3 regions of the Paenibacillus sp. TAB_01 genome follow, and region 1 is predicted to be linked to each of the others. Evidence: a T-box and tRNA genes for the amino acid it is inferred to sense, from the RefSeq annotation. Region 1 holds a T-box; the other regions hold tRNA genes.
The links. The T-box of region 1 lies ahead of trpS (tryptophan--tRNA ligase). A T-box ahead of a tRNA ligase gene usually reads a tRNA of that ligase, here a tRNA-Trp.

Region 1 (3,180 bases):
TGTATTTGCAAGCTTGCAAACTTATTATGTGACGTATGGCCAAAAGTATACGCACAATTTGAAAAAAGTTTTTTTATTTTCAAATACTCATCAGAAAGGCGGTACGAACCCGCATGAACAAAGGACTTGCTCTCTTTTTTGCCATTGTAGGCACGCTGCTGTTAGCCGGCATCAGCCTGGCTCTCAGCCTGGGAAACCTATGGCTTGTAATTCTCTTCTCTCTGGCTTCTCTCGGCTTTATCGGCTTCGGCTTCGTCGTCAAAGCCAAACAAAGAAGACGCAGAGAAGAACAGGAACAGCGCAAGCAGTCTTAATCTGCGTCGATAGGGACAAGCACTCTATAAAAAGCATTTCTTTCAACCTCTGGATTCGCGTTAGCGGGCCAGGAAGCCCATTTTTTCCTTGACGGTTTTAACCGTCTTCTCCGCCTGCTCTGCGGCGCGTTCCGCGCCTTGACGCAAAATATCGTAGAGCTCTCCGGATTTGCGGATTTCGTGATAACGCTGCTGAATCGGCTCCAGCACCGCCACGACTTGCTCCGCCAAATCTTTCTTAAACGGACCGTAGCCTTGGCCGTCATATAAAGCTTCGATCTCTGCAACGGATTTGCCCGAACAGTTCGCGTAAATGCTGATCAGGTTGCTGACCTCCGGCTTGTTCTGCGGGTCATACTTCACTTCGCGGCCCGAGTCCGTTACCGCGCGGCTGATTTTTTTGCGGATGACGGCCGGATCATCCAGCATGGCGATGAAGCTGCCCTGGTTCGGGTTGCTCTTGCTCATTTTCTTGGACGCATCGTCCAGCGACATAATGCGGGCGCCCACCTTAGGGATGTACGGCTCCGGGATCGTGAACGTGTCGCCGAACCGCTGATTGAAGCGGTGCGCCAAATCGCGTGTCAGCTCCAGATGCTGCTTCTGATCGTCGCCTACCGGAACCAGGTCCGCGTTATACAGCAGGATATCCGCGGCCATCAGGGACGGATAAGTGAACAGCCCGGCGCCTACGGATTCCTTGCCTGCCGACTTGTCCTTGAACTGCGTCATGCGCTCCAGCTCGCCCATATAGGTCAGTGTCGTCAGCATCCATCCCAGCTCCGCGTGCTGATGCACGTGTGACTGCAGGAAAATTGTCGCTTTGGCCGGATCAAGCCCTGACGCGATGTATAGGGCGGATACCGCTTCCGTTTGCTCGCGCAGCGCCGCGGGTTCCTGCGGCACGGTGATCGCGTGCAGATCCACAACCATGTAATAGCATTCGTGCGAATGCTGCATTTCTACGAAATTTTTCAATGCTCCGATGTAATTCCCCAAGGTCAGCTGACCGCTTGGCTGGATACCCGATAATACTCTTTTCATTTTTTTGTCCTCCCTTTTGTTCTTTTATCACGCTCTTGTTTTTTTCTCTTGTCGCGCTTTGCTTTTGTGTTTTTCTTTTGTGTTTTGTTATTGCCATTGTTCTTCTTTAGTGCTTGCCGTTGCTTGCTTTTTTCGTTTGACCGGTGAGGTTTACCGATACCGGTACAGTCATCCCGGAGCTGGCGGCCGCTCAGCTCCTTTCTTTCTCTTCCCCTCACATAACGAGCGGCAGGGAGTCAGGGTGAGTCCCGGAGAGTTTACGTGCCGCCTTTGAAGCTGTGTTCTCCCCTCTGCTGAATCCATTAAAGAGAACACAGCTTCAACAGCGGCCGGAGGGACTCCCCCTGCACCCGAAAGCCAAGTTGTGCCAATGCTTTTGCCTTAGCTTTGCCTTACGCTTTCGCCTTACGCCCTGCCGCTCGTTACCCCATCCCAACACAAAAAGGCCCTTCGTCATAAGGGACGAAGGACCGTGGTGCCACCCTAGTTCGCCGGGTCTGCGCGGTGTTGTTCCGCAGCGAGACCGCAAGCCTCAAGCTCTTGTAACGGAGAGTACCCGAACCGGCTTCCTTTTGCAAATTAATGCCGCTCCACCTGCAGCCTGCTTGCCGTATAGCGCACAGAGCCTGGTGAGTCTGCAAAAGTTCAGCCATCAGCTCAAGGATCCATTCGACGAAGCTTATCTACCGGTTCGCAGCAGCCACCGGCTCTCTGAAAGAATCAGCTTGCGTTTACTTGTTCCTGTCATTGCTTTTTCTCATCATAATCAAATGACTATGTCCTGTCAATCTCCCCTCCGCCCCATTCCTTTGCACGAACCCGCGATTTTGTTGCGTCTGCATGTCCTAGAGCGGGAATATGCGGCATAAGATATAATAATCGTTTTAACAAAAAGTAATAATTACGATTAGAAAGGAAGACCGATCTTGCAAACGATGATCCTTCGATGGGGTACGAACGTGCTTGCGCTGCTCAGCCTTATTTTGCTGTTTCTTATTTTTTCCCAAAAGCAGCTTCCCGATTTCGGCTTTCTGGCGACCGATTCCATGCAAAGCTTCAAGACGCTGTTTATCAGCATTATTTTGGAGGCTTTTCCTTTCGTGCTGCTTGGCGTCGTACTGTCCGCGCTGCTTCAAATGTTCGTGACCGAGCAGACGATCCGGCGGCTGATTCCGAAAAATCCTGTGCTCGGCATTCTGTTTGCCTGCGTGGCCGGCCTTATTTTCCCCTTATGCGAATGCGGCATGATTCCCGTCATTCGACGTTTGATGAAAAAAGGCATGCCCGTTTACATCGCCGTCGTCTTTATTCTGGTCGGCCCGATCATTAATCCGGTCGTATACGCCTCGACCTACATGGCTTTTCGCAGCCGCCCGGAGATCGCCTACTCCCGTATGGCGCTTGCCTTCGTCGTCGCCTTTATTATCGGGCTGATCGTCTATCGCTTTTTCAAAGGCAATCCTCTGCGCAGCTCGCTGGCGTCCCTTTCCGGGCAGCAGATGCCCGCCGATAACGCCCCGCTGCCTTCCAACGGTGCCGCCTATGCCGCAGGCAGCGCGGCTCCCGGTCCGCAAACGCTGCACAGTCATGAGCATGGACATTCTTACCATCCTGCCCACGCTCACGACCATTCCCACGCACACTATGACGGCAGATGGGGCCGCCTGTTCGGCGTACTCGGCCACGCCTCCGACGAGTTTTTCGATATGGGCAAATATTTAATGTTCGGCGCCATGATCACCGCTTTTATTCAGACGCTGGTGCCGCGGGAAAGCCTGATTTCGATCGGACAGGGGCAGCTCGGCTCCCATTTGTTCATGAT
Region 2 (3,180 bases), 310 kb from region 1:
GTGGTACCGCATGGAAGGGCCATCGCTCAACGGATAAAAGCTACCCTGGGGATAACAGGCTTATCTCCCCCAAGAGTCCACATCGACGGGGAGGTTTGGCACCTCGATGTCGGCTCATCGCATCCTGGGGCTGAAGTAGGTCCCAAGGGTTGGGCTGTTCGCCCATTAAAGCGGTACGCGAGCTGGGTTCAGAACGTCGTGAGACAGTTCGGTCCCTATCTGTCGTGGGCGCAGGAAATTTGAGAGGAGCTGTCCTTAGTACGAGAGGACCGGGATGGACGTACCGCTGGTGTACCAGTTGTTCCGCCAGGAGCACGGCTGGATAGCTACGTACGGACGGGATAAGCGCTGAAAGCATCTAAGCGTGAAGCCCCCCTCAAGATGAGATTTCCCAGTATGTAAGACCCCTTGAAGACGACGAGGTAGATAGGTTCGGGGTGGAAGTGCCGTAAGGTATGGAGCTGACGAATACTAATCGGTCGAGGGCTTATCCAAGAGAACAGCAAAGAAGAAGGATGTATGCTTGTTTCGTATCTAGTTTTCAAGGTGCAACCTTGAAAAGAATAGCTCATTTCATTCCCTGATAGCTCAGTTGGTAGAGCACTCGACTGTTAATCGAGTTGTCACAGGTTCGAGTCCTGTTCGGGGAGCCATTTGGAGAGGTGTCCGAGCTGGCCGAAGGAGCACGATTGGAAATCGTGTAGGCGTCACAAGCGTCTCGAGGGTTCGAATCCCTCTCTCTCCGTAGCAATACTTTAAAGCAAGGCCCGTTGGTCAAGGGGTTAAGACACCTCCCTTTCACGGAGGTAACAGGGGTTCGAATCCCCTACGGGTCACCAATAAAAAACTTGGTACAACTAGTTTTTTATGGTATAATGCTCATTATGGAGGCTTAGCTCAGCTGGGAGAGCATCTGCCTTACAAGCAGAGGGTCGGCGGTTCGATCCCGTCAGCCTCCACCATATAAAGTATAACGACGCGGGGTGGAGCAGCCCGGTAGCTCGTCGGGCTCATAACCCGAAGGCCGCAGGTTCAAATCCTGCCCCCGCAACCAATTTATTTTCGGAGTGTAGTCAATCTTCGAGAAAACAAGTGTGGAGCCGTGGTGTAGAGGCCTAACATGCCTGCCTGTCACGCAGGAGACCGCGGGTTCGAATCCCGTCGGCTCCGCCATTATTGAATTGAATATGTAAGGCTCGGTAGCTCAGTCGGTAGAGCAGAGGACTGAAAATCCTCGTGTCGGCGGTTCGATTCCGTCCCGAGCCACCATGATTGTTTGATAAATTAATATGCCGTTGTAGCTCAATTGGTAGAGCAACTGACTTGTAATCAGTAGGTTGGGGGTTCAAGTCCTCTCGACGGCACCAGTATTATCCGGAGGCTTAGTGAAGTGGCTAAACACGGCAGACTGTAAATCTGCTCTCATCGAGTTCGGTGGTTCGAATCCATCAGCCTCCACCATTTACATAGGGGCATAGTTTAAAGGTAGAACAAAGGTCTCCAAAACCTTTGGTGTGGGTTCGATTCCTGCTGCCCCTGCCAATAGAATAAATGTGGCGGTCGTGGCGAAGGGGTTAACGCACTGGTCTGTGGCTCCAGCATTCGTGGGTTCAAGTCCCATCGATCGCCCCATATTATTTTTTTGAAAATTGTTGGGGATTAGCCAAGCGGTAAGGCAACGGACTTTGACTCCGTCATGCCTAGGTTCGAATCCTAGATCCCCAGCCATTTTGCGGAAGTGGCTCAGCGGTAGAGCATCGCCTTGCCAAGGCGAGGGTCGCGGGTTCGATTCCCGTCTTCCGCTCCATTATTTCCTGGCGCCATAGCCAAGTGGTAAGGCAGAGCTCTGCAAAAGCTTTACCCCCAGTTCGAGTCTGGGTGGCGCCTCCATTCTTTTAATCCACTCGCCGGAGTGGCGGAATCGGCAGACGCACAGGACTTAAAATCCTGCGGTAGGTGACTACCGTACCAGTTCAAGTCTGGTCTTCGGCACCAAGTAAATAATTAAAATGTTCCCTTAGCTCAGCTGGATAGAGCGTTTGACTACGAATCAAAAGGCCGGGAGTTCGAATCTCTCAGGGAACGCCATACAAGCCGGTGTGGCGGAATTGGCAGACGCGCGCGACTCAAAATCGTGAGGGAAACCGTGGGGGTTCGAGTCCCTTCACCGGCATCAAAAAGCCAAGAAATCATAAAATGATTTCTTGGCTTTTTTCGTTCAGCGGCCGCTAAGATTATTTGTGAAACGAGAAACGAGTATAGAGATTGGAGTTTTGGTTGTGTGGAGTAATGCAGTTTGTGTGGAGTAGTGCAGTGCAACGTAGTTTAGTGCAGTATAATGCACGTAATGTAGTGTAGTTTTGGTTTAGTGTAATGCAGACTAGAAGTTAGTAGATAAGTGTAGAAGGCGCATGAGTAAATGTGTGTAATTGCATATCCTCAGCTGCTCGTTGCTCTTCGTGATTCGTGTTTTTAAAGGCGTGCATAGTATTGATTGAGAGAATCTAGTATTTCTACGCAGTAGGTGGTTTCTTCTTCTGTTTTTTCAGCCCCTTCATCCTTGCTGATCTGTTCGAAGCGCTGGACGAGGGCATCCGTCACGAATTCTGCACTGACGCCATAATGTTTTACTATTGCAAAAAGACCGTCTAAATTTTTATGGTTGTCGATAATTTCTGTCAAATGGCTCAAAGCTTCTCAACTCCTTTGGATAGGATAGTTATTCATTCTTTTTATAGTCGGGGCCTTATAAATCATTCGCTTTGGTTGAGGCAACCTCAAGCAAGATAGCCCATTGCTTAGATTCTGCAAAATCCTGCGTTTTATGTGCCGGTATACCTAAGGAAGTTTGAGATCATGCTAAACACATAATCTTAGGATGATGAAAGGCAGGGATGAGTATGGCAGCCAGAAGAAGAAGCAATCGTTTGGTGGTGCCTGCGGCTTCGGAAGGGATGGAGCGGTTCAAAAGTGAGGTCATGAGCCGCAATGGCTATGCCGTAAATCGCAGCGAGCCTCAAAATGTGAAATACGAGGTAGCGAAAACACTCGGAATCCCGTTGTCTCCCAACGGTAACGGTAACTTGACTACTGAGCAGGCAGGGAAGATAGGCGGACAAATCGGCGGGAGCATGGTTAAAGAAATGATTCGTATGGCTCAGGAAAAGCTTGCAAATGAAC
Region 3 (3,180 bases), 5.2 Mb from region 1:
ATCCGGTGGTACCGCATGGAAGGGCCATCGCTCAACGGATAAAAGCTACCCTGGGGATAACAGGCTTATCTCCCCCAAGAGTCCACATCGACGGGGAGGTTTGGCACCTCGATGTCGGCTCATCGCATCCTGGGGCTGAAGTAGGTCCCAAGGGTTGGGCTGTTCGCCCATTAAAGCGGTACGCGAGCTGGGTTCAGAACGTCGTGAGACAGTTCGGTCCCTATCTGTCGTGGGCGCAGGAAATTTGAGAGGAGCTGTCCTTAGTACGAGAGGACCGGGATGGACGTACCGCTGGTGTACCAGTTGTTCCGCCAGGAGCACGGCTGGATAGCTACGTACGGACGGGATAAGCGCTGAAAGCATCTAAGCGTGAAGCCCCCCTCAAGATGAGATTTCCCAGTATGTAAGACCCCTTGAAGACGACGAGGTAGATAGGTTCGGGGTGGAAGTGCCGTAAGGTATGGAGCTGACGAATACTAATCGGTCGAGGGCTTATCCAAGAGAACAGCAAAGAAGAAGGATGTATGCTTGTTTCGTATCTAGTTTTCAAGGTGCAAGTCGCCTTGAATTAAAGTATTCATGTTTCCTGGCAGAAACATGACACATCGTTTGGTGATGATGGCGGAGGGGAACCACGCGTTCCCATCTCGAACACGACCGTTAAGCCCTCCAGCGCCGATGGTACTTGAACCGAAGGGTTCCGGGAGAGTAGGACGTCGCCAAGCGATCCCACAACCGTGGGTTTTTTTTTGCCGCTGTGTTGGACAAACTATATATGATAAGGGCCCTTAGCTCAGCTGGTTAGAGCGCACCCCTGATAAGGGTGAGGTCGGTGGTTCGAGTCCACTAGGGCCCACCATAACTAAATAATTAAGATATGGGGCCATAGCTCAGCTGGGAGAGCGCCTGCCTTGCAAGCAGGAGGTCAGCGGTTCGATCCCGCTTGGCTCCACCATTATTCCCTGATAGCTCAGTTGGTAGAGCACTCGACTGTTAATCGAGTTGTCACAGGTTCGAGTCCTGTTCGGGGAGCCATCTGGAGAGGTGTCCGAGCTGGCCGAAGGAGCACGATTGGAAATCGTGTAGGCGTCACAAGCGTCTCGAGGGTTCGAATCCCTCTCTCTCCGTAGCAATACTTTAAAGCAAGGCCCGTTGGTCAAGGGGTTAAGACACCTCCCTTTCACGGAGGTAACAGGGGTTCGAATCCCCTACGGGTCACCATTATTGTCCCATGGAGGCTTAGCTCAGCTGGGAGAGCATCTGCCTTACAAGCAGAGGGTCGGCGGTTCGATCCCGTCAGCCTCCACCATATAAAGTATAACGACGCGGGGTGGAGCAGCCCGGTAGCTCGTCGGGCTCATAACCCGAAGGCCGCAGGTTCAAATCCTGCCCCCGCAACCAATTTATTTTTGAAGTAAGGTTACCCTGCTTTGAAAATTCAAGTGTGGAGCCGTGGTGTAGAGGCCTAACATGCCTGCCTGTCACGCAGGAGACCGCGGGTTCGAATCCCGTCGGCTCCGCCATTTTGTACTTGTGATCTCTGATAGAATGGAGATCCGAGAGCCTCTGTTTCATCTAGGGGCATAGTTTAAAGGTAGAACAAAGGTCTCCAAAACCTTTGGTGTGGGTTCAATTCCTGCTGCCCCTGCCATTTTATTATTGAGAGCCATTAGCTCAGTTGGTAGAGCACCTGACTTTTAATCAGGGTGTCGTAGGTTCGAGTCCTACATGGCTCATTGGTTTTTGCGGTCGTGGCGGAATTGGCAGACGCGCTAGATTCAGGTTCTAGTGGTGTAACAGCCGTGGAGGTTCGAGTCCTCTCGACCGCACCAATTTTTGCGGAAGTGGCTCAGCGGTAGAGCATCGCCTTGCCAAGGCGAGGGTCGCGGGTTCGATTCCCGTCTTCCGCTCCATATGATGTTCCCTTAGCTCAGCTGGATAGAGCGTTTGACTACGAATCAAAAGGCCGGGAGTTCGAATCTCTCAGGGAACGCCATATTACTTCGGGACGTAGCTCAGCTTGGTAGAGCACCTGGTTTGGGACCAGGGGGTCGCATGTTCAAATCGTGTCGTCCCGACCATTTATATTTCAGGTTTTTACTCTAAGAAATTAGAATCCGCGGAGATCGCGGATTTTTTGCATTTTAACGGGGCAAGGTAAAGGGATGGTGCTCTTCCCAAGGAGAGCAAATCCTTCAGTGATGGGGGGAGCCTGCTTTTGAAAGAGTATTTTCTATAGAAATTCATGCCAAGCGGCGGTCAAAGCATCTTTTTGCTTAGCCGCTTTTTTTATTTGCATATGGAAAACAAGAGGTTTCGTGCAAATCGACACTACATTTTATAGCAGCAGGTTCGGGAGGAACGAGCAGGATGATGAGCGGGAGTAAGCGTACGGTTTCTTTGAAAACAAAATTTACATTATTTCTTTTGCTGCTTACGACAGTGCCGGTAGCCATAGTGGCCGGAATTATGAGGACTTTGTATACCCAAGTCGTCAAGACAGAGCTCGAAGAGCAGCAAAAGGTGATTGCATCTGCGAATGCGGTGCAGTTAAATGGCTTTCTCGATGGGAAAGTCAAAACGATGGAAAGTATGGTCAATACCTATCGTACGGATGTTCTCGCGGGAAGCCGGGCAAAGAAAGTGGAGCTTCTCCAAACCATGAAGGGCGATGAGTCCCGACGTTAGGTCATTTTCTTTTGCTGCAGAGTCCGGTAAGTCGTTTGACGATAAGGGGACCGAGCTGGATTTATCCTGCTTTGATAATTTCAAGCGAATTAAGCAAGAGAAGACCGTAGGCATATCGGATATTATTTCGGAAGGCAGCACCCAAGAGAACATCATCATTCTGGATTTTCCGCTTCTTGGCAGCAGCGGCGAATTTCGCGGTCTCGTTCAAGCTGTGGTCACCCCGGGAACATCCTGGCGGATTTGAACCGCAACAAAATCGGGAATACGAGCGCGGTGTTTCTAATTTCGAAAACCGGTCATTACCTTGCCTATCAAGCGCAAGGCCGAATCGGTAAAGAACTCAAAAATTATGAGAATGAAGCGACTGCCCAGTTATTTAGCGAAAACGTACTGAAGAATAAAATCGGGGAAATTCATTATACCGCGGCGGATGGCACCTCGAAGGCGGCGGCCTTTGCCGAGGTGGGGTTGACTGGTTGGCGGGTCGTG

Region 2: it has a tRNA-Trp gene. The T-box ahead of trpS (tryptophan--tRNA ligase) is inferred to sense a tRNA for this amino acid. The anticodon was not compared.
Region 3: it has a tRNA-Trp gene. The T-box ahead of trpS (tryptophan--tRNA ligase) is inferred to sense a tRNA for this amino acid. The anticodon was not compared.

What each region holds. Positions count from the first base shown of each region.
Region 1 covers NZ_JBIFNP010000001.1:728,813-731,992, reverse strand. The annotation lists gene ACHHV8_RS03600 (DUF5325 family protein) at 114-314, shown strand; gene trpS (tryptophan--tRNA ligase) at 375-1,358, opposite strand; T-box leader at 1,814-2,115, opposite strand; gene ACHHV8_RS03590 (permease) at 2,285-3,180, shown strand, end outside.
Region 2 covers NZ_JBIFNP010000001.1:416,285-419,464, forward strand. The annotation lists rRNA gene ACHHV8_RS02055 (23S ribosomal RNA) at 1-495, shown strand, start outside; tRNA gene ACHHV8_RS02060 (tRNA-Asn) at 578-653, shown strand; tRNA gene ACHHV8_RS02065 (tRNA-Ser) at 657-745, shown strand; tRNA gene ACHHV8_RS02070 (tRNA-Glu) at 765-839, shown strand; tRNA gene ACHHV8_RS02075 (tRNA-Val) at 887-962, shown strand; tRNA gene ACHHV8_RS02080 (tRNA-Met) at 978-1,054, shown strand; tRNA gene ACHHV8_RS02085 (tRNA-Asp) at 1,097-1,173, shown strand; tRNA gene ACHHV8_RS02090 (tRNA-Phe) at 1,194-1,269, shown strand; tRNA gene ACHHV8_RS02095 (tRNA-Thr) at 1,292-1,367, shown strand; tRNA gene ACHHV8_RS02100 (tRNA-Tyr) at 1,377-1,461, shown strand; tRNA gene ACHHV8_RS02105 (tRNA-Trp) at 1,469-1,542, shown strand; tRNA gene ACHHV8_RS02110 (tRNA-His) at 1,557-1,632, shown strand; tRNA gene ACHHV8_RS02115 (tRNA-Gln) at 1,654-1,728, shown strand; tRNA gene ACHHV8_RS02120 (tRNA-Gly) at 1,733-1,807, shown strand; tRNA gene ACHHV8_RS02125 (tRNA-Cys) at 1,817-1,890, shown strand; tRNA gene ACHHV8_RS02130 (tRNA-Leu) at 1,907-1,995, shown strand; tRNA gene ACHHV8_RS02135 (tRNA-Arg) at 2,012-2,088, shown strand; tRNA gene ACHHV8_RS02140 (tRNA-Leu) at 2,094-2,173, shown strand; gene ACHHV8_RS02145 (hypothetical protein) at 2,473-2,691, opposite strand; gene ACHHV8_RS02150 (alpha/beta-type small acid-soluble spore protein) at 2,901-3,180, shown strand, end outside.
Region 3 covers NZ_JBIFNP010000001.1:5,905,834-5,909,013, reverse strand. The annotation lists rRNA gene ACHHV8_RS28815 (23S ribosomal RNA) at 1-500, shown strand, start outside; rRNA gene rrf (5S ribosomal RNA) at 609-725, shown strand; tRNA gene ACHHV8_RS28805 (tRNA-Ile) at 783-859, shown strand; tRNA gene ACHHV8_RS28800 (tRNA-Ala) at 880-955, shown strand; tRNA gene ACHHV8_RS28795 (tRNA-Asn) at 960-1,035, shown strand; tRNA gene ACHHV8_RS28790 (tRNA-Ser) at 1,039-1,127, shown strand; tRNA gene ACHHV8_RS28785 (tRNA-Glu) at 1,147-1,221, shown strand; tRNA gene ACHHV8_RS28780 (tRNA-Val) at 1,234-1,309, shown strand; tRNA gene ACHHV8_RS28775 (tRNA-Met) at 1,325-1,401, shown strand; tRNA gene ACHHV8_RS28770 (tRNA-Asp) at 1,447-1,523, shown strand; tRNA gene ACHHV8_RS28765 (tRNA-Trp) at 1,578-1,651, shown strand; tRNA gene ACHHV8_RS28760 (tRNA-Lys) at 1,664-1,736, shown strand; tRNA gene ACHHV8_RS28755 (tRNA-Leu) at 1,746-1,832, shown strand; tRNA gene ACHHV8_RS28750 (tRNA-Gly) at 1,839-1,913, shown strand; tRNA gene ACHHV8_RS28745 (tRNA-Arg) at 1,920-1,996, shown strand; tRNA gene ACHHV8_RS28740 (tRNA-Pro) at 2,005-2,081, shown strand; gene ACHHV8_RS28735 (hypothetical protein) at 2,371-2,688, shown strand; gene ACHHV8_RS28730 (PDC sensor domain-containing protein) at 2,672-2,935, shown strand; gene ACHHV8_RS28725 (methyl-accepting chemotaxis protein) at 2,932-3,180, shown strand, end outside.